One region of the Pantoea dispersa genome, then DNA from elsewhere that is predicted to be linked to it. Evidence: predicted binding sites of a transcription regulator. Region 1 holds the regulator's gene; each other region holds the start of a gene.
The links. Region 1 encodes CRP, which controls carbon source genes, mostly activating them, when cyclic AMP is high. Its sites were predicted from a motif close to ATGTGANNNNNNTCACAT; they were not measured.
Positions count from the first base shown of each region.

Region 2: a site for CRP is predicted at 4,331-4,348, ahead of garD (galactarate dehydratase). Genes of this name have one in related genera too.
Region 3: a site for CRP is predicted at 2,656-2,673, ahead of azuC (stress response protein AzuC). Genes of this name have one in related genera too.

Region 1 is NZ_CP082346.1:291,803-299,114, reverse strand. Features, by position in the region: gene K7H94_RS01330 (hydrolase) at 1-781, shown strand, start outside; gene K7H94_RS01325 (YheU family protein) at 784-1,002, shown strand; gene K7H94_RS01320 (phosphoribulokinase) at 1,064-1,933, shown strand; gene K7H94_RS01315 (OsmC family protein) at 2,004-2,408, opposite strand; gene crp (cAMP-activated global transcriptional regulator CRP) at 2,713-3,345, shown strand; gene K7H94_RS01305 (YccS/YhfK family putative transporter) at 3,404-5,479, shown strand; gene argD (bifunctional acetylornithine/succinyldiaminopimelate transaminase) at 5,476-6,693, opposite strand; gene K7H94_RS01295 (aminodeoxychorismate synthase component II) at 6,781-7,312, opposite strand, start outside.
Region 2 is NZ_CP082346.1:923,049-930,360, forward strand. Features, by position in the region: gene syd (SecY-interacting protein) at 1-363, shown strand, start outside; gene K7H94_RS04205 (YqcC family protein) at 951-1,277, shown strand; gene truC (tRNA pseudouridine(65) synthase TruC) at 1,277-2,056, shown strand; gene K7H94_RS04215 (flavodoxin) at 2,069-2,515, shown strand; gene garD (galactarate dehydratase) at 2,599-4,158, opposite strand; gene K7H94_RS04225 (MFS transporter) at 4,666-6,012, shown strand; gene K7H94_RS04230 (glucarate dehydratase family protein) at 6,023-7,312, shown strand, end outside.
Region 3 is NZ_CP082346.1:146,662-153,973, forward strand. Features, by position in the region: gene mqo (malate dehydrogenase (quinone)) at 1-996, opposite strand, end outside; gene K7H94_RS00680 (DUF1158 domain-containing protein) at 1,523-1,768, opposite strand; gene mntP (manganese efflux pump MntP) at 2,055-2,627, shown strand; gene azuC (stress response protein AzuC) at 2,747-2,824, shown strand; gene K7H94_RS00695 (fumarylacetoacetate hydrolase family protein) at 3,015-3,851, shown strand; gene treB (PTS trehalose transporter subunit IIBC) at 4,122-5,564, shown strand; gene treC (alpha,alpha-phosphotrehalase) at 5,548-7,212, shown strand; gene K7H94_RS00710 (hypothetical protein) at 7,265-7,312, opposite strand, start outside.

The DNA.
Region 1 (7,312 bases):
CCACGGGCTGGAAGGCAGTTTCCGCAGCCCGTATGCCCATGGGCTGATGCAGGCGTGTCAGGCGCGCGGCTGGCTGGCGGTGATCATGCACTTCCGCGGCTGCAGCGGCGAGCCTAACCGTCTGCAGCGCATCTATCACTCCGGTGAAACTGAAGATGCGACCTATTTTCTGCACTGGCTGCAGCGCGAATGGGGCACGGTGCCAACGGCGGCGGTCGGCGTTTCGCTCGGCGGCAATATGCTGGCCTGTCTGCTGGGGCTGCAGGGCACGTCGGCCCCGCTGGATGCCGCGGTCGCCATCTCCGCGCCGCTGGCGCTGGAGCCGTGCAGCCAGAAGCTGGACGTGGGCTTTTCACGCTTTTATCAGCACTACCTGCTGACCCAGCTGAAGAAAAACGCCACGCGCAAACTGCGCGCCTGGCCGGGCACGCTGCCGGTCGATCTGACGCAGCTGCGCGCCTTCCGCCGGCTGCGTGAGTTTGATGATGCGATTACCGCCCGCGCCCACGGTTTTATTGATGCGCGCGACTATTATCAGCGCGCCAGCGCCATGCCATTGCTGACCGGCGTGCGCAAGCCGCTGCTGATCATCCATGCTAAAGATGATCCCTTTATGACCGATGCGGTGATCCCGCAGCCGCAGCAGTTGTCTGCCACAATTGAGTATCAGCTGACGCAGCAAGGCGGTCACGTCGGCTTCGTGAGCGGCAGCCTGCTGCGACCCAAAATGTGGCTGGAGCAGCGCGTGCCGGACTGGCTCTCAACTTATCTGGATATGTAATTGTGATTATTCCCTGGCAAGAACTCGACCCGACAACGCTGGAAAACCTGATAGAAAGTTTTGTGCTGCGTGAAGGCACCGATTATGGCGAGCAGGAGCGCAGCCTGACGCAGAAAGTGGCCGACGTGCGCCGCCAGCTCAAGCAGGGCGAGGTGGTACTGGTGTGGTCAGAATTGCATGAATCGGTCAATATTATGCCGCGGCGTGAATTTCGCGGCTAATGCGTCAGGCGGCAATTCGTGGTAACAATGCTCATCGCCGGACTTCACAGGGAGCGCTGTTATGTCAGCCAGGCATCCAGTCATAGCCGTTACCGGTTCCAGCGGCGCCGGAACCACCACCACCAGTCTCGCCTTCCGTAAAATTTTCCAGCAGCTGGATCTGCACGCGGCGGAAGTAGAAGGCGACAGTTTCCATCGCTATACCCGTCCGGAAATGGACATGGCGATTCGTAAGGCGCGCGACCTCGGGCGTCACATCAGCTACTTTGGCCCGGAAGCCAACGACTTCGGCCTACTGGAGCAGACTTTCCGCGACTATGGTCAGAGCGGACTCGGCCAGTCGCGCAAATATCTGCACACCTACGATGAAGCGGTGCCGTGGAATCAGGTGCCAGGCACGTTTACACCGTGGCAGCCGCTGCCGGAAAACACCGATGTGCTGTTCTATGAAGGCCTGCACGGCGGCGTGGTGACGCAGCAGCATAACGTGGCGGAACATGTCGATCTGCTGGTTGGCGTGGTACCGATTGTTAATCTGGAGTGGATTCAGAAACTGGTGCGCGACACCAGCGAGCGCGGCCATTCGCGCGAAGCGGTGATGGATTCGGTGGTGCGTTCGATGGAAGACTACATCAACTACATCACGCCGCAGTTTTCCCGCACGCACCTCAACTTCCAGCGCGTGCCGACCGTGGATACCTCGAACCCGTTTGCCGCGCGTGAGATCCCGTCGCTGGATGAGAGCTTTGTGGTGATCCATTTTCGCGGCCTGGAGGGCATCGCTTTTCCTTATTTACTGGCGATGATCCAGGGCTCGTTTATTTCCCACATGAATACGCTGGTGGTGCCGGGCGGCAAGATGGGACTGGCGATGGAGTTAATCATGACGCCGCTGGTGCAGCGGTTGATTGAAGGAAAACGCATTGAATAGCGCAGGCTAACGCGCCAGTTTCGCCGGGAGGTAATGAGATCGGGAGCGCAGGGCCGCGCTCCCGGCTGGATTACAGTTCGACGACTTCGTAGCTGTGCGTTATCTCGACGCCCTTGCCCAGCATGATCGCGACCGAGCAGTACTTCTCCGCGGACAGATCCACCGCGCGCGCCACCGCTTTATCGCTCAGCGCTTTGCCGCTGACAATAAAATGCAGATTGATATGCGTAAAAATGCGTGGCGCTTCTTCGCGGCGTTCTGAGGTCAGTTTGACTTCACAATCGGCGACATCGTTGCGCCCCTTTTGCAGAATCGACACCACGTCAATCGCGCTGCAGCCGCCCGCAGCCATCAACACCATCTCCATCGGGCTGGGCGCTTTATCACCGGAATTGCCGTCCATTAATACCTGATGACCGGATGAGGATTCTCCGAGAAAGGTCAGCCCTTCCACCCATTTCACTCGTGCCTGCATTATTCTTTCTCCTGAAGCGGCGGTTTTGCCGCCAGAGTACGCTTTCACCTGACAAACAGCAATGCAGACGCATCCCCCACCTGCTGAAGCGAGACAACAGGAGACAGGTTGCAAAAGCTATGCTACAAACAGTGCTGAAAATATTTTCGTCACGAAAGACGAAAGCGGGACGAATCAAAAGCATCGCTTACGAATCCACCCCCGAATAACTGTCCCTCACGGGAAACGCTGGACGATTTCACCGCCTGACAGGGAAAACTGCCCCCTGTATTTTGGGCACGATTACAACAGAGGATAATAGCGAATGGTTCTCGGCAAACCGCAAACAGACCCTACACTCGAATGGTTCCTGTCCCATTGCCATATTCACAAATATCCATCCAAAAGCACCCTCATCCATCAGGGTGAGAAAGCGGAAACGCTGTACTACATCGTGAAAGGTTCCGTCGCGGTACTGATTAAAGATGAAGAAGGCAAAGAGATGATTCTCTCCTACCTCAATCAGGGGGATTTCATCGGTGAGCTCGGCCTGTTTGAAGAGGGCCAGGAGCGTAGCGCCTGGGTACGTGCGAAAACCGCCTGCGAAGTGGCTGAAATTTCCTACAAAAAATTCCGTCAGCTGATTCAGGTCAATCCGGATATTTTAATGCGCCTGTCGGCGCAGATGGCGCGTCGCCTGCAGGTAACATCTGAAAAAGTCGGCAACCTTGCCTTCCTCGATGTGACCGGCCGTATCGCGCAAACGCTGCTCAACCTGGCGAAACAGCCTGATGCCATGACCCACCCGGACGGTATGCAGATTAAAATCACCCGTCAGGAGATTGGTCAGATCGTGGGCTGCTCACGCGAAACCGTGGGTCGTATCCTGAAAATGCTGGAAGATCAGAACCTGATCTCCGCACACGGCAAAACCATCGTCGTTTACGGCACCCGCTGATTTCTTCTCACCCACGGCGTGATGGCAACATCGCGCCGTTTCTGTTTACGATGAGCTGATGTGGCGTCGAATCATCTATCATCCGGAAGTTAACTATGCGCTGCGGCAAACGCTGGTGCTGTGCCTGCCTGTGGCGCTCGGCTGGCTGTTTGGCGATCTGCAAAAAGGGCTGCTGTTCTCCCTGGTGCCGGCCTGCTGCAACATCGCCGGTCTGGATACGCCACACAAGCGGTTCTTCAAACGGCTGATTGTCGGCGGCGCACTGTTCGCCAGCGGCAGTTTTCTGATTCAGTACCTCACGGCTTACGCTGTGCCGCTGCCGCTGATTCTGCTGGTGTTACCGCTGCTGGTGGGCGTGACCGGTGAAATCAGCCCGCTGCATGGCCGTTTGCTGCCCGGCACGCTGATCGCCGCCATCTTTACCTTAAGCCTCGTCGGCCGTATGCCTATGTGGGTCCCGCCGCTGCTGTATATCGGCGGGACGCTGTGGTACGGGCTGTTTAACTGGTTCTGGTTCTGGCTGTGGAAAGAGCAGCCGATGCGCGAGACCCTTAGCCTGCTGTACCGCGAGCTGGCCGATTACTGCGACGCCAAATACACCCTGCTGACGCAGCTGACCGATCCGGAAAAAGCGCTGCCGCCGCTACTGGCGCGCCAGCAGAAAGCGGTCGATCTGATCACCACCTGCTACCAGCAAATGCATATGCTGTCCGCCAGCCGTGATAACAGTCATAAACGCCTGACGCGCGCCTTTCAGGTTGCGCTCGATCTGCAGGAGCACATCTCGGTCAGCCTGCACCAGCCGGAAGAGGTGCAAAAGCTGGTGGAGCAGAGCCACGCCGAGGCGGTGATCCGCTGGAACGCGAAAATCATTTCGGCACGGCTGCGCGTGCTGGCCGATGCCATTCTCTATCACCAGCTGCCGGAACGCTTCCACATGGAGAAGCCGCTCGGCGCGCTGGAGAAAATTGCCCGGCAGCACCCGGATAATCCGGTCGGTAATTTCTGCCTCTACCATTTCAGCCGCATTGCGCGCGTGCTGCGCACGCAGAAGCCGCTGTATACCCGCGACCTGATGGCCGATCGCCAGCGCCGCCTGCCGCTGTTGCCGGCGCTGCGCAGCTACCTGTCGCTAAAATCTGCCGCGCTGCGGACGGCGGCGCGCTTCGCCGTGATGCTGATGTTCGGCAGCGCGCTGGCGCTGTTCTTCAATATTCCCAAGCCCTACTGGATTCTGATGACCATCATGTTTGTCAGCCAGAACGGCTACAGCGCCACGCGCGTGCGCATTCAGCACCGCGCGCTCGGCACCTTCGCCGGCTTGCTGATCGCCGCGGCGTCGCTGCGCTTTGCTGTTCCGGAGTCGATTGCCCTGCTGACCATGCTGGTCATCACGCTCGCCAGCTATCTGATCACGCGTAAATATTATGGCTGGTCGATGATTGGCTTTACCGTAACGGCGGTGTATTCGCTGCAGCTGCTGTCGCTGAACGGCGCGCAGTTTCTGCTGCCGCGCATGATGGATACGCTGATGGGCTGCCTGATTGCCTTCGCCGGCATGATCTGGCTATGGCCGCAATGGCAGAGCGGGCTGCTGCGCAATAACGCGCACGACGCGCTGGAAGCGTATCAGGAGGCGCTGCGCCTGCTGCTCGGTCCGGAGCAGGCGCCGGAGAAGCTGGCGTATCAGCGCGTCAAGGTTAACCAGGCGCACAACGCGCTGTTTAACTCGCTCAACCAGGCGTCCACCGAGCCGGGCTTTAACTTCCAGTATCTGAAAGATATGCGCCTGTGGGTGACTCACAGCCAGTTTATCGTCGAGCACATCAACGCCATGACCATTCTGGCGCGCGAGCACACCATGCTGACGCCAAAGCTGGCGGAGCGCTATTTGCAGTCCTGTGAAATCGCGCTGCAGCGCTGTCAGCAGCGGCTGGCTTACGACGGGCCGGGCAACGACAGCAATATTCTGGAAGCGCCGGAGAATCTGAATGAGGGGCCGGTGACGATTGTCGAACAGCATGTGAAGCGCATTCTGCAGCACCTCAATGTGATGCACACCATTTCTTCACTGGCGTGGAGCCAGCGCCCGCATCACGGCCGCTGGCTCAGCGTGCTGAAGCCGAAAGGTTAGTTCAGGACTTTCGCGATCGCCCGGGCGAAGCGCGCCATGCCTTCTGCGATATCGGTTGGCTCAATCACCAGCGACGGCACAAAGCGAATCACATCGCTGCCGGCGGTCAGTACCATCAGACCTTCAGCGGCGGAAGCGTTGAGGATATCGCGCGCTTTGCTGGCGTGCTGCGCGTTGAGTACGGCACCCAGCAGCAGCCCTTTGCCCCGAATTTCACTGAAGATATCGAACTGCTGATTGATCTTCTGCAGCGCCGAGACAAACTGCTCACGACGCGCGTCGACACCATTCAGTACCTCGGGCGTATTGATGATATCCAGCGCGGTTTCGGCAATCGCACAGGCCAGCGGGTTGCCGCCGTAGGTGGTGCCGTGCACGCCCGGCGCCATCACCGAGGCGATTTCATGAGTGGTCAGCATCGCGCTCACCGGGAAACCGCCGCCCAGCGCTTTAGCGGTGGTGATGATATCTGGCTTGATACCATAGTGTTCGTAAGCAAACAGCTTACCGCTGCGGCCCATGCCGCTCTGCACTTCATCCAGCACCAGCAGCGCGTTGTGCTGATCGCACAGCGCACGCAATCCCTGCATGAATTCCGGCGTTGCCGGCATCACGCCGCCTTCCCCCTGAATCGGCTCCACCACAATCGCGCAGGTGTGGTCGTCAATTACCGCCTTCACCGCGGCCAGATCGTTAAACGGCACATGGACGATATCCGCCGGCTTCGGGCCAAAGCCATCGGAGTATTTTGGCTGACCGCCCACCGAGACGGTGAACAGCGTGCGGCCGTGGAAGGCGTTGTGGAAAGCGATAATTTTGCTTTTGAACGGGCTGTGCTTTTTGCAGGCGTAGTAGCGCGCCAGTTTGAACGCCGCTTCGTTCGCTTCGGCACCGGAGTTACCGAAGAATACCCGCTCGGCGAAGGTCGCCGCGATCAGTTTACTGGCGAGGCGCAGCGCCGGCTCATTGGTGAACACGTTACTGGTGTGCCACAGGGTTTCGCCCTGGCTTTTCAGCGTTTCCACCAGCGCCGGATGACAATGGCCAAGCGCAGTGACCGCGATACCACCGGAGAAGTCGATATACTCTTTGCCCTGCTGATCCCATACGCGGCTGCCTTTGCCTTTGACCGGCACAAACTGCGCAGGTGCATAAACAGGCAAAATAACGTTATCGAACGTTTCCCGGCTTACCGCTAGATTTTCCGCTGCCATTGATGACCTCATCGGGTTATTTGTTGAGCTGATGTGAAATTATAATCACAAAATATGCATAAAAAATCATGCAATGGCAAACGGAAGTTACGTATTGAGGAAATTCGCCAGCAGCTGATGCCCCTGCTCGCTGAGAATGCTCTCCGGATGGAACTGCACGCCCTCGAGCGGCAGCGTACGATGGCGGAAGCCCATGATCTCATCGGCAACGCCGTCGCGCAGGCTCCAGGCGGTGACTTCAAACTCAGGCGGCAGCGTGTCGCGCGCCACAATCAGCGAGTGATAGCGCGTGACGGTTAGCGGATTATTCAGGTTGCGGAACACGCCCTGGCCGGTGTGCTGCACCGCAGAGGTTTTGCCATGCATCACCTTGCGCGCGCGCACCACCTGCGCACCGTAGGCCTGGGCGATGGCCTGATGGCCCAGGCATACCCCGAGAACCGGCAACCGTCCGGCAAAGTGGCGAATGGCTTCGAGCGAAATGCCGGACTGATCCGGCGTGCAGGGGCCCGGCGAGATCACCAGATGACTCAGCGGCAGCGCCGTCATCTCTTCCAGCGTCATCGCATCGTTGCGCACCACGCGCACCTGCGCGCCCAGTTCACAGAAGTACTGGTAG
Region 2 (7,312 bases), 630 kb from region 1:
GCAGCCGTTGAGCGCGCACTGGATATTCAGCTGCAGCCGGACCTCACCACGTTCTATACCACACAATTTGCCGGCGACATGCACGCGCAGTTTGCACAGCAGTCGCTGACGCTGCTGCAGGTGTGGAGCGAGGACGATTTTACCCGCCTGCAGGAGAACCTGATTGGTCATCTGGTGATGAAGCGCCGTCTGAAACAGAGCCCGACGCTGTTTATCGCCACGACAGATTCGGAGCAGGATGTTATCGCGGTGTGTAATCTGACCGGAGAGGTAATTGTGGAGCAGCCGGGTACGAAAAAGCGGCAGAAACTGGCGGTGGATATTCAGACATTTCTTAATGCTTTACAACCGGTTAGTTCGTGAGTTGCAGACTTTTCTCGCAGCTCTTGTAAGAGATCTCTCACAACTGGTGTGCGAGATCGCCAGAACATTGCGCAGACTTCCGGAAGTCCGCAATGTAAAAATATTGTGAATCATGCAGTTATGGCATCAATCTGAAAATTAAGACATGGCTTAATCGTTTAACGGCGCTTACTGACTTGTTATTGCGATGGTTTCTGCCAGAATAGTCACCACTGGCAGGAAGCCACGGATTGAGAGACGTTCAGGAGAATGTCAGCCAGGCGGCAGGAACGTAACGGAGTTTACGTCACAGGGAAGGCTTCAGGATGAAGCAGGACACTCCGGAGTGAGTAAAGGACACCTCCAGGATGGAGAATGAGAGCCACGCGGGATGTGGCGGGCCAGGATGCTAAGGACCAATGTCACGATGACGGGCGACGGAAAGCGCAGGAACAGTTGTCATGGATGAGCAGGGAGCACAGCGGTGGCGGGAATGCTGCAAACGAACCGGGAGCACTGTAATCACAGTGCTCCTTTTTTTATGCCGTTTTTGCGCGCGCACCCACTAATGATATGCTTGCCGCCCCTTTTTGACGCGGAGGTAGCGTATGTCGACGCACCTGATTATTCAGCGGCTGCAGCAGGTCGAAGCGGTGATGCGCGAACACGGCCACTGGCAGACGCACGCCCCGGCGGCGGAAGCCTTTAATAGCACGCAACCTTTCTGTCTCGATACCCTGCAGCCGCTCGAATGGCTGCAGTGGGTCCTGCTGCCGCGCATGCAGGCGCTGCTTGACGCCGGCGCCGCGCTGCCGCAAAACTTCGCCGTTACGCCTTATTATGAGATGGCCCTGCCGCCCACCACGCCGGGCCATGCAGCGCTGCTGCTGACGCTCAGCCAGCTTGATGCGCTGTTTGCGCCGCCGGACGCCTGATGCTGGAGATCATTTATCAGGATGCATGGCTGGTTGCGGTGAATAAACCGGCGGGCTGGCTGGTGCACCGCAGCTGGCTCGATCGCAAAGAGAAAGTGGTGGTGATGCAGACGGTGCGCGATCAGATTGGTCAGCACGTATTTACCGCGCATCGCCTCGATCGTCCCACGTCTGGCGTGCTGCTGATGGGGCTCTCCAGCGAAATCGGGCGGCTGCTGGCGCAGCAGTTTGAACAGCATCAGATACAGAAGACCTATCACGCAGTGGTGCGCGGCTGGCTGGACGGTAGCGCAACGCTGGATTATCCGCTGGTGGAAGAGCTGGATAAAATTGCGGACAAGTTTGTCACGGAACCGCGCGCGCCGCAGCCGGCGGTCACCGATTATCGCGCGCTGGCGCAGGCAGAACTGCCGGTGGCCATCGGCAAGTACCTCAGCGCACGTTATACGCTGGTTGAGCTGTCGCCGCACACCGGGCGCAAGCATCAGCTGCGGCGCCATATGGCGCACCTGCGTCATCCGATTATTGGTGACAGCTCGCACGGCGATCTGCGGCAGAACCGCGGTGCCGCAGCCCACTTTGGCATGGATCGACTTATGCTGCACGCCAGTGCGCTGACGCTAACGCATCCGGTGACCGGCGAACCGCTGGTGATTCGCGCCGGGCTGGATCGTGTCTGGCAGCAGATGCTGCAATCGTTTGGCTGGCAGCAGCAACTGCCCGAGGTGCCGAGGGTTGAGTTTGCCGCTGAGGCAGTCCAGGATAAGCCGACAGAATAAAGGAGCGGCAAAATGGCAAAGATTGGCATTTTTACAGGTACGGTATACGGCAACGCGCTGCTGGTTGCCGAAGAGGCGCAGCCGGTGCTGGAAGCGCAGGGGCATGAGGTGAAGGTGTTTGAAGATCCGTCACTGGCCGACTGGCAGGCTTACAGCAAAGAGGTCGCGTTAATTGTTACCTCGACCACCGGGCAGGGCGATTTTCCGGACAATATCGCGCGACTGTATGTGCAGGTGCGCGATGAGCTGGGCTATCAGCCTGAGCTGCGCTATGGCGTGATCGCTTTAGGCGACAGCAGTTACGACCATTTCTGTGGAGCAGGAAAGACTTTTGATGCCACGCTGCAGGAGCAGCAGGCGCAGCGTATTGGCGAGGTGCTGCTGGTGGATGCGACGGAAAATCCGGAGCCCGAGTCAGTGACCACGCCGTGGGTGGAGAGCTGGGGTAAGTTGTTGTAGTTTGGCTTGGTTCACGCCCTCACCCTAACCCTCTCCCGCCGGCGGGAGAGGGAACCGATCGCGCCGAAAGTTAATTTTGCACCTCACGTCACCGGTGCCGGATTGAATACCGCCAGCTGATTACGGATTCCCCAGCGATCTGACCACGTCTGTTTACGTCCGCTGGCGATATCCAGAATCAGCTCAAACAGCCGCCAGCCGACCTGTTCAATACTCTCTTCACCCGTCGCGATGGTGCCGGCATTGATGTCCATCAGGTCATGCCAGCGGTTCGCCAGCGCGCTGCGCGTCGCCATTTTGATCACCGGAATTGCCGCCAGACCGTAAGGCGTGCCGCGCCCGGTGGTGAACACCTGCAGCGTAATGCCGGAAGCCATCTGCTGGGTGCCACAGACAAAATCGCTGGCCGGCGTGGCGGCGTAAATCAACCCGCGCTGCGTCGGGCGCTGTCCGGGTGACAGCACTTCGACAATCGGGCTGCGGCCGGATTTGGCAATTGAGCCCAGCGCTTTTTCTACCACATTGGCCAGGCCACCTTTTTTATTGCCCGGCGACGGATTCGCGCTGCGGTCGGTTTGCCCCTGGCTCAGATAATCGTCGTACCACGCCATCTCCTCCAGCAGCCGTTTGCCCACCGCTTCGTTCACCACACGCGGCGTCAGCAGATGGATCGCATCGCGTACCTCGGTCACTTCCGAGAACATCACCGTCGCACCACAGCGCACCAGCAGATCCGAGGCAAAGCCAACCGCCGGATTGGCCGTCACGCCGGAAAACGCATCGCTGCCGCCGCACTGGGTGCCGACCACCAGCGCTGACGCCGGGCAGGTTTCGCGCTGACGCTGATTGAGTTTTTTCAGATGGCGCTCGGCCACCTGCAGAATTTCATCGACCATCGCGCCAAAGCCCACGTGACGCTCATCCTGCAGGCGCACGATATCGCGCTCATCCAGCGAAATGGCCTGTACGTCCGGTGTGCCGGTCAGCAGGCGCTCCGGCTGTAATTTCTCGCAGCCGAGGCTCACCACCATCACTTCGCCGCCAAAATTAGGATTCAGTGCAAGGTTGTGAATGGTACGAATCGGCACCATCGCCGCCGGTGCGTTGATCGCCACGCCGCAGCCATATAAATGGTTGAGCGCCACCACACCATCGACGTTGCTGTAGCGCGGTAGCAAATCGCGCTCAATCAGCTGCACCACGTAATCCACCACGCCCGCCACGCAGTGCACGCTGGTGGTGATGCCGAGCAGATTGCGCGTGCCGACGCTGCCGTCGGCATTGCGATAGCCTTCAAAGGTGTAGCCGTCCAGCGGCGGCAGGGGCGGCGGCACGTTGGTTGCCAGCGGCACGCTGGCCAGCGGTGGGGCGGCGGGCAGCGCCACCAGTGACTCCTCAATCCAGCTGCCACGCGCAATCGGGCGCAGCGCCGTGCCAATCACTTCACCGTAACGCACGATGTCGCCATGCAGGGCGATATCGCTCAGCGCCACTTTGTGCCCCTGCGGCACATGCTCAGTCAGTTGCAGACCGTCATCAAAGCGGCTGCCTGCGGGCAATCCCTGATCGTTGACCACTATCGCCACGTTATCGGCGTCGTGCACTTTAATGTAGCGCGGTTTGTCTGTCAGAGGTCGGTTCATTGCTCACCTTCCGGTTCGTCGCACCGGTCATAGCGGTGCGGTTGAAATCAAGTCCGTCACATCATCGTTATTTGCCAGCCTCAGTATAAGCAGGGGTATTCACCCGCGCATTGTGCAACTGACTGGCTTTGTGCCGCGATCGGCGCGCAGTTTGGTTCGTTTTACCAAACGCAAGTGAAGAGCCTCACAAAGCGTACGCTTACTGTTCACTTTTCCAGCAATCTGGCGGCTGAATGGCGGGTTCCGTGAGCCACGCCGCAGCGTTATGGGCAAATGCCAGAAAATCGTGCCGGATTGATGATTATCCTCGGGCGTTCCTCCAGTGTTTCGCGGCGATGCTGTTCCTATACTGATTGCCGTTCTTCAACGTTTGGTTATTCGTCACGACGCATCATCGTTTTGCCATAACAACAATCGCCGTGTTTAACCCAACATCATTCTGATACCCAACGCGATGTGTATGCAGTCAGAGTGAATGTAGCGTTCGCTATATTTCAGGAGTGCATCATGAATAGTTACAGCCAGACAGCGGCAGCGGTGCAGAAGCGCACCAACGCCCGTTACTGGATTGTGGTGATGTTATTTATCGTCACCTCGTTCAACTACGGTGACCGGGCCACCATTTCGATTGCCGGTTCGGCGATGTCGAAGGAGATCGGTCTCGATTCCGTCGGCCTCGGCTACATCTTCTCCGCCTTCTCGTGGGCGTACGTTATTGGTCAGATTCCGGGCGGCTGGCTGCTGGACCGCTTCGGCTCCAAACGCGTCTATTTCTGGAGCATCTTCCTGTGGTCGCTGTTTACCCTGCTGCAGGGCTTTGTCGACATCTTTAGCGGCTTCGGCATTGTGGTGTCGCTGTTCCTGCTGCGCTTCATGGTGGGACTGGCGGAAGCGCCATCTTTCCCGGGTAACAGCCGTATTGTTGCTGCCTGGTTCCCGGCGCAGGAGCGCGGTACCGCCGTCGCCATCTTTAACTCCGCCCAGTACTTCGCCACGGTGATTTTCGCACCAATCATGGGCTGGCTGGTGGCCGAGGTGGGCTGGGCGCACGTGTTCTGGTTCATGGGTGGGCTGGGCATCATTCTCAGCTTTATCTGGCTGAAAGTGATTCATGACCCGAACGATCACCCTGGCGTGAACAAAGCCGAGCTGGAGTACATGGAGCAGGGCGGCGCGCTGATTAACATGGATGCGAAGAAAGCCGAGCGTAAAGTGAGCTGGGATGAGAAGTGGTTCCAAATTAAGCAACTGCTCTCCACCCGCATGATGTGGGGGATCTATCTCGGTCAGTACTGCGTTAACGCCCTGACCTACTTCTTTATTACCTGGTTCCCGGTGTATCTGGTGCAGGCGCGCGGCATGTCGATTCTTAAAGCCGGCATGATCGCCTCGATTCCCGCCATCTGCGGCTTCCTCGGCGGCGTGCTGGGCGGCGTGATTTCAGATTATCTGATGCGTAAAACCGGCTCGCTGAACATCGCGCGTAAAACCCCAATCGTCATCGGCATGCTGCTCTCCATCAGCATGGTGATGTGTAACTACACCGAAACCGAATGGGTAGTGGTGCTGTTTATGGCGCTGGCGTTCTTTGGTAAAGGCATTGGTGCGCTGGGCTGGGCGGTGATGGCCGATACTGCACCCAAAGAGATCAGCGGCCTGAGCGGCGGTCTGTTCAATATGTTCGGTAACTTCTCTGGCATCGTCACGCCGATTGCCATTGGTTACATCATCGCCACCAGCGGTTCGTTTGAAGGGGCGCTGATTTATGTCGGCATCCATGCGTTTGTGGCGGCGTTCAGCTTCCTGGTGATAACCGGCGATATCAAACGTGTCGAACTCAAACCCCGGTCATAAGGAACCGAATATGAATACGCAAAGTTCCCCGGTGATTACCGACATGCAGGTGGTTCCGGTGGCGGGTTACGACAGCATGCTGCTCAACATCGGCGGCGCGCACAGCGCCTGCTTCACCCGCAATATCGTGGTGCTGACCGACAGCGCCGGTCACACCGGCGTCGGCGAAGCGCCGGGCGGTGAAACCATTTATCAGACGCTGGTCGCGGCAATTCCGCAGGTGAAAGGGCAGCAGGTGGCGCGCATGAACCGGCTGGTGCAGCAGGTGCATAAAGGCAACCAGTCGGCGGATTTCGATACCTTCGGCAACGGCGCCTGGACGTTTGAGCTGCGGGTCAATGCGGTGGCGGCGCTGGAAGCGGCGCTGCTCGACCTGCTCGGCCAGTGCCTCGGCGTGCCAGTGGCCGAGCTGCTGGGGCCAGGTCAGCAGCGCGATGAGGTCACGGTGCTGGGCTACCTGTTTTACATTGGCGATCGGCGTAAAACTGATTTGCCGTATCAGAGCGGCGACGCGGCCGGTCACGACTGGTATCACCTGCGCCATCAGGAGGCGCTGACGCCGGACGCGGTGGTGCGCTTAGCCGAAGCGGCGCAGGACAGGTACGGCTTCAAAGATTTCAAACTGAAAGGCGGCGTGCTGCCGGGCGAGCAGGAGATTGCCTCGGCGGTGGCACTGAAGCAGCGTTTCCCGGACGCGCGCATCACCGTCGATCCCAACGGCGCCTGGCATCTGGATGAAGCCATCGCGCTGTGCAAAGGCCTGCACGAGGTGCTGACCTATGCCGAAGATCCGTGCGGTGCCGAGCAGGGATATTCCGGGCGCGAAATCATGGCCGAGTTTCGCCGCGCCACCGGTCTGCCGGTCGCCACCAATATGATCGCCACCAACTGGCGTGAGATGAACCACGCGGTGATGCTCAACGCGGTCGATATTCCGCTGGCCGACCCGCACTTCTGGACGCTGAGCGGCGCGGTACGCGTGGCGCAGCTGTGTGATGAGTGGGGGCTGACCTGGGGCTGCCACTCCAATAATCACTTCGACATTTCGCTGGCGATGTTTACCCACGTCGGCGCAGCGGCACCGGGTAAACCGACCGCCATCGATACCCACTGGATTTGGCAGGAGGGCGACCAGCGTCTGACTAAAGAGCCGCTGCAGATCCGCAACGGCAAAATTGCCGTGCCGGACAAACCCGGCCTCGGCGTTGAGCTGGACTGGGACCGCCTGCGCCAGGCTAACGCCCTGTATCAATCGCTGCCGGCAGGCGCACGTAATGACGCCACGGCAATGCAATATCTG
Region 3 (7,312 bases), 150 kb from region 1:
CACCTGCTTGCCATCCAGTACGCGGGTATCAACGTGCGGGACCGACATCGGCGGTGCGCCCACGCTGGCTTTGCCGTACACCTTCGCCATGTGCTGCGCCACCACGTCCGGGTTTTCCGTGACGAGGAACGAGCCGCCCACCGGGAAACCGGCGTAGCCTTTTACTTCCGGGATGCCGGTTTTTTGCAGCAGCGGCAGCGCCGCACCGCCGGCACCGATAAACAGCTGGCGCGCGGTCAGCACCCGCGACTCACCGCTGGCGAGGTTGTGCAGGCTTACCTGCCAGCGCCCATCGCTCAGGCGCTTGATATCGCGTACTTCCTGACGCAGACGCAGGCGGAAATTCTCTTTCTTCTCCAGCGCGGCAATCAGCTGGCGCGTCACTTCACCGAAGTTAACGTCGGTGCCCATGTCGGTCCAGGTGGCCGCCACTTTCTGCTTGCGGTCACGCCCGTTCATCACCAGCGGAATCCACTCAGCGATCTGGTCACGATCTTCGGAATAGTTCATACCGCGGAACAGGGTGCTTTTATGCAGTGCCTGGAAGCGCTTGCGCAGGAAAGCCACGTTGGCCTCGCCCCAGACAAAACTCATGTGCGGCGTGCTGTGAATAAAGCTTTGTGGATTACTCAGGTTGCCTTTCTGTACGTGATACGCCCAGAACTGGCGGGAAATCTGGAAGGATTCGTTAATAGCCACCGCTTTGGCAATGTCGATGCTGCCATCCGCTCTTTCGGGCGTATAGTTCAGCTCGGCCAGCGCCGCGTGGCCGGTGCCGGCATTGTTCCAGCCGTTAGAGGATTCGACCGCGACATCATCCAGCCGCTCGACCATCTCAATCGACCAGTCTGGCTCGAGATCCTGCAGCCAGGTGCCTAAGGTAGCACTCATCACGCCTGCGCCGATCAGCAGGACATCTACGTCTTTTCGTTCCTGAAGGTGTGTGCTTTCCATGCCAGCGGCGGCTAGCGCCAGATTTACCGCAGTGTTGCTCATGAGGCGACATCTCCTCTCTGTTGCCCTGAAGCTCAACAGGTTCGCAGGCGAAACAGCCACGCTTTTTGCAAGCGCGTTGCGCTATTTCTCAAAGGTTAAGACTCAGGTTTAAGCCATAGGTGTGATAACGGTTAACTGCACGTTATGCATATGCATTCGAATATAACATTCTCGTATCGGAATTAAACGTTTGTTTATTTTTTAAATGCAGAAATGATTCAGCATAAGAATTAATCAGCCCGACGGCGCTGTCATAAGGGATTTTTATCCCCTAATCAGGCGGTTATAGTAACGTAGTTGTTGCGGCAGTGTGAGGGAAATGGAGAGGGTTGATTTCACACGGTGAGCTGGATCACAAATTAACGCATTGAAAAAGATAGGTTTTAGCGAAATTGATTTTTTATGCGGATTTTATGTTGCCTGATGTTTCGCCAGCTCGTGTAAAAATAATGTTACATTTATGTGGCTTTTTATTTGGGCACCGTGTCAGGTGCCCGTCAGAAGAAAAATGCATCACGTACACCGTTCAGCGCAGCTGGAACCAGCGGCGCCAGACGAAGCGGATAATGAAAAACTCAACGGTACCCAGCAGCAAAAACCAGACGCAGAACACCATGGTGTACAGCTGATTCACATCCTGCAGATGCAGAGCCTGCTGCAGCTGTTTTGCCAGCGCCACGCCAAACGAAGGGGCGGGCAGCAGTAGCGCCGAAAGAAAGCCCAGCAGCAGAATGCCGCCCGGGATGATCAGCGTTTCAAATGGGTTTTTCATCGCATCATTCCAAAATCAGTTAGCGCGGGCATTAGCGCATAAAACCGCGGCGCGGTGCAATCCCCGCAGCAGCGTACGCTAAGAAATTTCTTCTATTCCATCTACTTAGCTGCAGAAATAGCGGCAGTTAAGAGTTATAGCCTTTGCTATACTTAAACCCATGATTTTGTTGTCTTTTTTTTGGCGGGTTGGCGTGCTAGACTGCGCGCACTTTTTCATTACTGAACCCGATATGCGGACAAAGTGCAGGCTTAATCGTCTTATTTCACCGCATTGACTGAAAACCATGACATTTATCGCAACCCTGATTCTGGCCTTTGGTATGTCGATGGACGCTTTCGCTGCAGCACTGGGCAAAGGCGCGTCGCTGTATCGTCCGGGTTTCAAAGAAGCATTACGCACAGGGCTGATTTTTGGCGTCATTGAAATGCTGACGCCGCTGGTGGGGTGGGCCATCGGGCTGGCCGCCAGCCACTACATTATGGCGTGGGATCACTGGGTGGCATTTGGTCTGCTGGGCATTCTTGGCGGACGAATGATCATGGAAGGCTTCCGTCAGACGGCCGACGAGCCGTGCGAAGCGCCGCAGCGCCACGGCTTTATGGTACTGGCGCTGACGGCGGTAGCGACCAGCCTCGATGCGCTGGCGGTGGGAGTTGGCCTCGCGTTCCTGCAGGTTAATATTGTGCTCACCGCGCTCACCATCGGTGCGGCTACCACCATCATGGCGACCACCGGTGTGCTGGTCGGCCGCTTTATCGGTCCGGTAATGGGCAAATGGGCGGAAGTGCTGGGCGGCGTGGTACTGATCAGCATTGGCTGCACCATCCTGATTGAGCACTTAGGGCTGTTCCGTTAACGACTTGCACGATGGGGTGGGCGCGTTATTGTGATCTGGTTCAAAAATAATTGCGTGAAAAATGCGCGGGCGTTATAATTTTCGCGTAATTCTTCAACAATTTTTGTATCAGGTGCACCATGAAACGTTTTTTCCGCTCCGTGTTTCGCTCTTATGTTGAGACCTTCAAACACGTACCGCCGGGTGCCTTAAACTAAGCGCTCCGCCAGAAACCCTCGATAATCGCGGTCAGGGATCGACCTGTGGTTATCACCCGGCGCCGTTCCCCTCTGCGCACCTCTGTCACCAAAACTCACAAACATTAATTACTTTACCCTCAGGTCATACCGCTTTTCCGTCTGGCTTTTGATAACCTGCGCGCAAATTCTCTATAACATTGAGGCCATCATGCAGCTGTGCAGTTTTTCTCTTATTGACCAGGCAAGAAAAAGTTATGGCATCGTGCAACCCGACGGCGTGATCGATCTCGGTGCGCGGCTGGGCGACAGCTGTCCGGATTTGAAAACCCTGCTGCAGCGCGGTGGCCTGAGTGACCTGCAGGGGTACCTGAGCGAGCCGGTGGACTATGCCTTCAGCGCGATTCGCTTCCTGCCGGTGGTGGAAAACCCAGGCAAAGTCTTCTGCGTTGGTATGAACTATGCCGACAAGCGCCAGGAGTTTGCCGCCACGCTCGACGCACCGACGCTGTTCGTGCGCTTTGCCGATTCGCTGGCAGCACACGAGCAGCCCCTGCTTAAACCGGCGACCACGGCTGAATTTGATTACGAAGGCGAGCTGGCGGTGATCATCGGCAAGGCGGCTTATCAGGTAAAAGCCGCCGATGCGCTACAGCATGTGGCGGGCTACAGCTGCTTTATGGATGCCACGGTGCGCGACATGCAGTTCACCTGGTTTACCGCAGGCAAAAACTGGCAGCAAACCGGCGGCTTTGGCCCGTGGATGACCACCGCCGACGACATCCCGGACCCGCAGCAGCTGGCGATCAAAACCTGGCTGAATCAGCGCGAAGTGCAGAACGATACCACGGCCAGCATGGTGCATCCGGTGGCGAAGATCATTGAATACATCTCGGCGTTTAGTCCGCTGTCACCGGGCGATGTCATCATCACCGGCTCACCAGGCGGCGTGGGGAAAAAGCGTACGCCACCGCTGTTTATGTTCCCTGGCGATGAGATCGAAGTGGAAATTGAGAAGATTGGTCGTCTGCGCCACCGCATCGTCTGACGCATTATTGCGCGGTGGCGAAATTTGCGCTGCCACCGCGCTACCGTTTAAATAAATATTCAACAATACGAAATGTCCCGAATTTATATTTAAATGGCGCAAATTTAGTTATCAGGTTAAATAATTATTGTTAAGTTAATTTTCCTGCGATGTATTGCGTAAATATTTTTGTGATCGCCAACTAATTCCCTCGTTTTGCTATGGTTAAAATTAAAAGCAGCGGCGTATTATCGTCCACTGCCGATTCCGGCATGGAAATAAGGGATGATAATGAAAACCATCAGTCGCGAGATCATTAACGATCTCATTGACCGCGTGGGCGGTCGGGAAAATATTCTGTCACTTTCGCACTGTATTACCCGCCTGCGCTTTGTGCTGCAGGATGTCGACAAAGCCGATCCGGTGGCCATCCGCGCCACGCCCGGCGTTAAAGGATGCTTTAACTCTGCCGGACAGTTTCAGGTAATTATTGGAACCGAAGTTGACACTTATTATAAAGCGTTAGTAGAGGCACTAAATATTAGTGAGACCTCTAAAGAGCAGATTAAATCTGAGGCGCGCAGCCAGATGAAATGGCACGAGGCATTATTATCCCATTTTGCTGAGATATTTTTCCCGTTATTACCGGCTTTAATTAGCGGCGGTTTAATTCTCGGTTTCCGTAACGTGCTGGGCGATATTGCCGTGGCGGATGATAAAACCCTGGTGCAGCTCTATCCCGGTGTGAAAGGGCTGTACGATTTCCTCTGGCTGATCGGTGAAGCGATCTTCTTCTATTTGCCGGTGGGGATTTGCTGGTCGGTGGTGCGCAAGCTGGGCGGTACGCCAATCCTGGGGATTGTGCTGGGCATTACGCTGGTTTCACCGCAGCTGATGAATGCGTATCTGATTGGCAGCCAGGTGCCGGAAGTGTGGAACTTCGGCTGGTTCAGCATTGATCGGGTCGGCTATCAGGCGCAGGTGATCCCGGCGCTGCTGGCCGGGCTGGCGCTGGCGAAAATCGAACTGGCGTTAAAACGTATCGTGCCCGCCTATCTGACGCTGGTGGTGGTGCCTGTGTGTGCGCTGCTGCTGTCGGTTTTCCTCGCCCACAGCCTGATTGGTCCGTTTGGCCGTCTGATCGGCGACGGCATCGCCTTCGCGGTGCGTCATCTGATGACCGGCAGCTTCGCGCCGATTGGTGCCGCGCTGTTTGGCTTCCTGTATGCGCCGATGGTGATCACCGGCGTGCATCAGACCACGCTGGCGGTTGATCTGCAGATGATTCAGAGCATGGGCGGCACGCCGGTGTGGCCGCTGATTGCGCTGTCCAATATTGCACAGGGTGCTGCGGTGGTCGGCATCATTATCGCTAACAAAGATCGTGCTGAACGCGACCTCACCGTGCCGGCCGCTATTTCGGCGTGGCTCGGCGTAACGGAGCCGGCGATGTACGGCGTCAACCTCAAGTACCGCTACCCCATGCTGTGCGCCATGATTGGCTCTGCGCTGGCGGCGCTGCTGTGCGGCCTCAACGGCGTGATGGCCAACGGCATCGGCGTGGGCGGCTTGCCGGGCATCCTCTCGATTCAGCCACAGTACTGGACGGTTTACTCGCTGGCGATTCTGGTGGCGATTCTGGTTCCGCTGCTGCTGACCATCATCATCACCAAACGAAAAGCGGCAACCGCCATCATCAGCCAGGCCGAGGTGCAACATGAACAGGCACGCTGAATATCCCTGGTGGCGCCAGGCGGTGATCTACCAAATCTATCCTAAAAGTTTTCAGGACAGCGGGGCGCGCGGCACCGGCGATCTCAACGGCGTGATCCAGCGGCTGGATTATCTGCAGCAGCTGGGCGTCGATGCGCTGTGGCTGACGCCGATCTATGTGTCGCCGCAGATCGATAACGGTTACGACGTGGCGGATTACACCGCCATCGATCCCGCCTATGGCACCATGGCCGACTTTGACCACCTGCTGGCGGAGACGCACCGGCGCGGTATGCGCATGGTGCTGGATATGGTGTTCAACCACACCTCGACCGAGCACGCCTGGTTTAAGCGTGCCGAAGCCGGTGAACAGCCGTACGTCGATTTCTATATCTGGCGCGACGGGGTGCCCGGCACGCCACCCAACAACTGGCAGTCTAAGTTTGGCGGCAGCGCCTGGGCGTGGAACGAACGGCGTCAGCAATACTATCTGCATCTGTACGCGCCGGAACAGGCCGATCTCAACTGGGAAAACCCGGCGGTGCGCGAGGCGTTAAAGCAGGTGTGCCACTTCTGGGCGGATCGAGGCGTCGATGGATTGCGGCTTGATGTGATCAACCTGGTGTCGAAGCACCAGGATTTTAGCGACGATCTGCCCGGCCATGACGGGCGGCGGTTCTATACCGATGGCCCGCGCATCCATGACTACCTGCAGGAGTTCAACCGCGATGTGTTCACGCCGCGCGGGCTGATGACGGTGGGAGAAATGTCCTCGACCACGCTGGCCAACTGCCAGCGCTATGCTTCGCTGGCGCAAAACGAGCTGTCGATGACCTTTAACTTCCATCATCTCAAGGTGGATTATCCCCAGGGCGACAAATGGACGCTGGCGGCCCCGGACTTCGTTCAGCTCAAGGCAATTTTTGCGGAGTGGCAGCGCGGGATGCACGACGTGGCGTGGAATGCGCTGTTCTGGTGTAACCACGATCAGCCGCGTATCGTCACGCGCTTTGGTGATGAAGGTGCGCTGCGCATCGCCTCGGCAAAATGCTTTGCGATGCTGCTGCACGGCATGCAGGGCACGCCCTATATCTATCAGGGCGAAGAGCTGGGGATGACCAACCCTCATTTTACCTGCATTGAGCAGTATCAGGACATCGAGAGCCACAACATCCACGCTGCGTGGCTGGCGCAGGGCAAGCCGGAGGCGGCAATCCTGGCGATTCTGGCCAGCAAATCGCGCGATAACAGCCGCTCGCCGATGCTGTGGGACAGCAGCGCCAATGCCGGCTTCACGCGGGGTGAGCCGTGGATAGGCGTGGCGGATAACTCTACACTGATCAACGCGGCTAACGCGCTGCTCGACAGCAACTCGGTGTTCTATGGCTACCAAACGCTGATTCGGCTGCGTAAGCGTTACGCTATCTTCACCGAGGGCGATTATCAGGATCTGGCACCGGAAGCGTCACACATCTGGTGTTATCGTCGCAATTCGCCGCGTGAAAGCCTGCTGGTGGTGGCGAACCTGAGTCACAGCGCGCAGCCACTGCTGCTGCCGGAAGTTGAAGGCAACTGGCAGGTACTGATGAGTAATTACAGTGAGGCATCGCCGCCTGGGGCATTGACGCACCTGCGGCCTTTTGAAGCGGTGTATTACTACCAGTCGTAACGGAGAAAACCGGCGGCGCGTTACAGCCGTAAGCAGAACGCGCCGCCAGCACTCACTTCAGCATGCCACATTCCGCCACGGCGAGATAATCGGTATACAG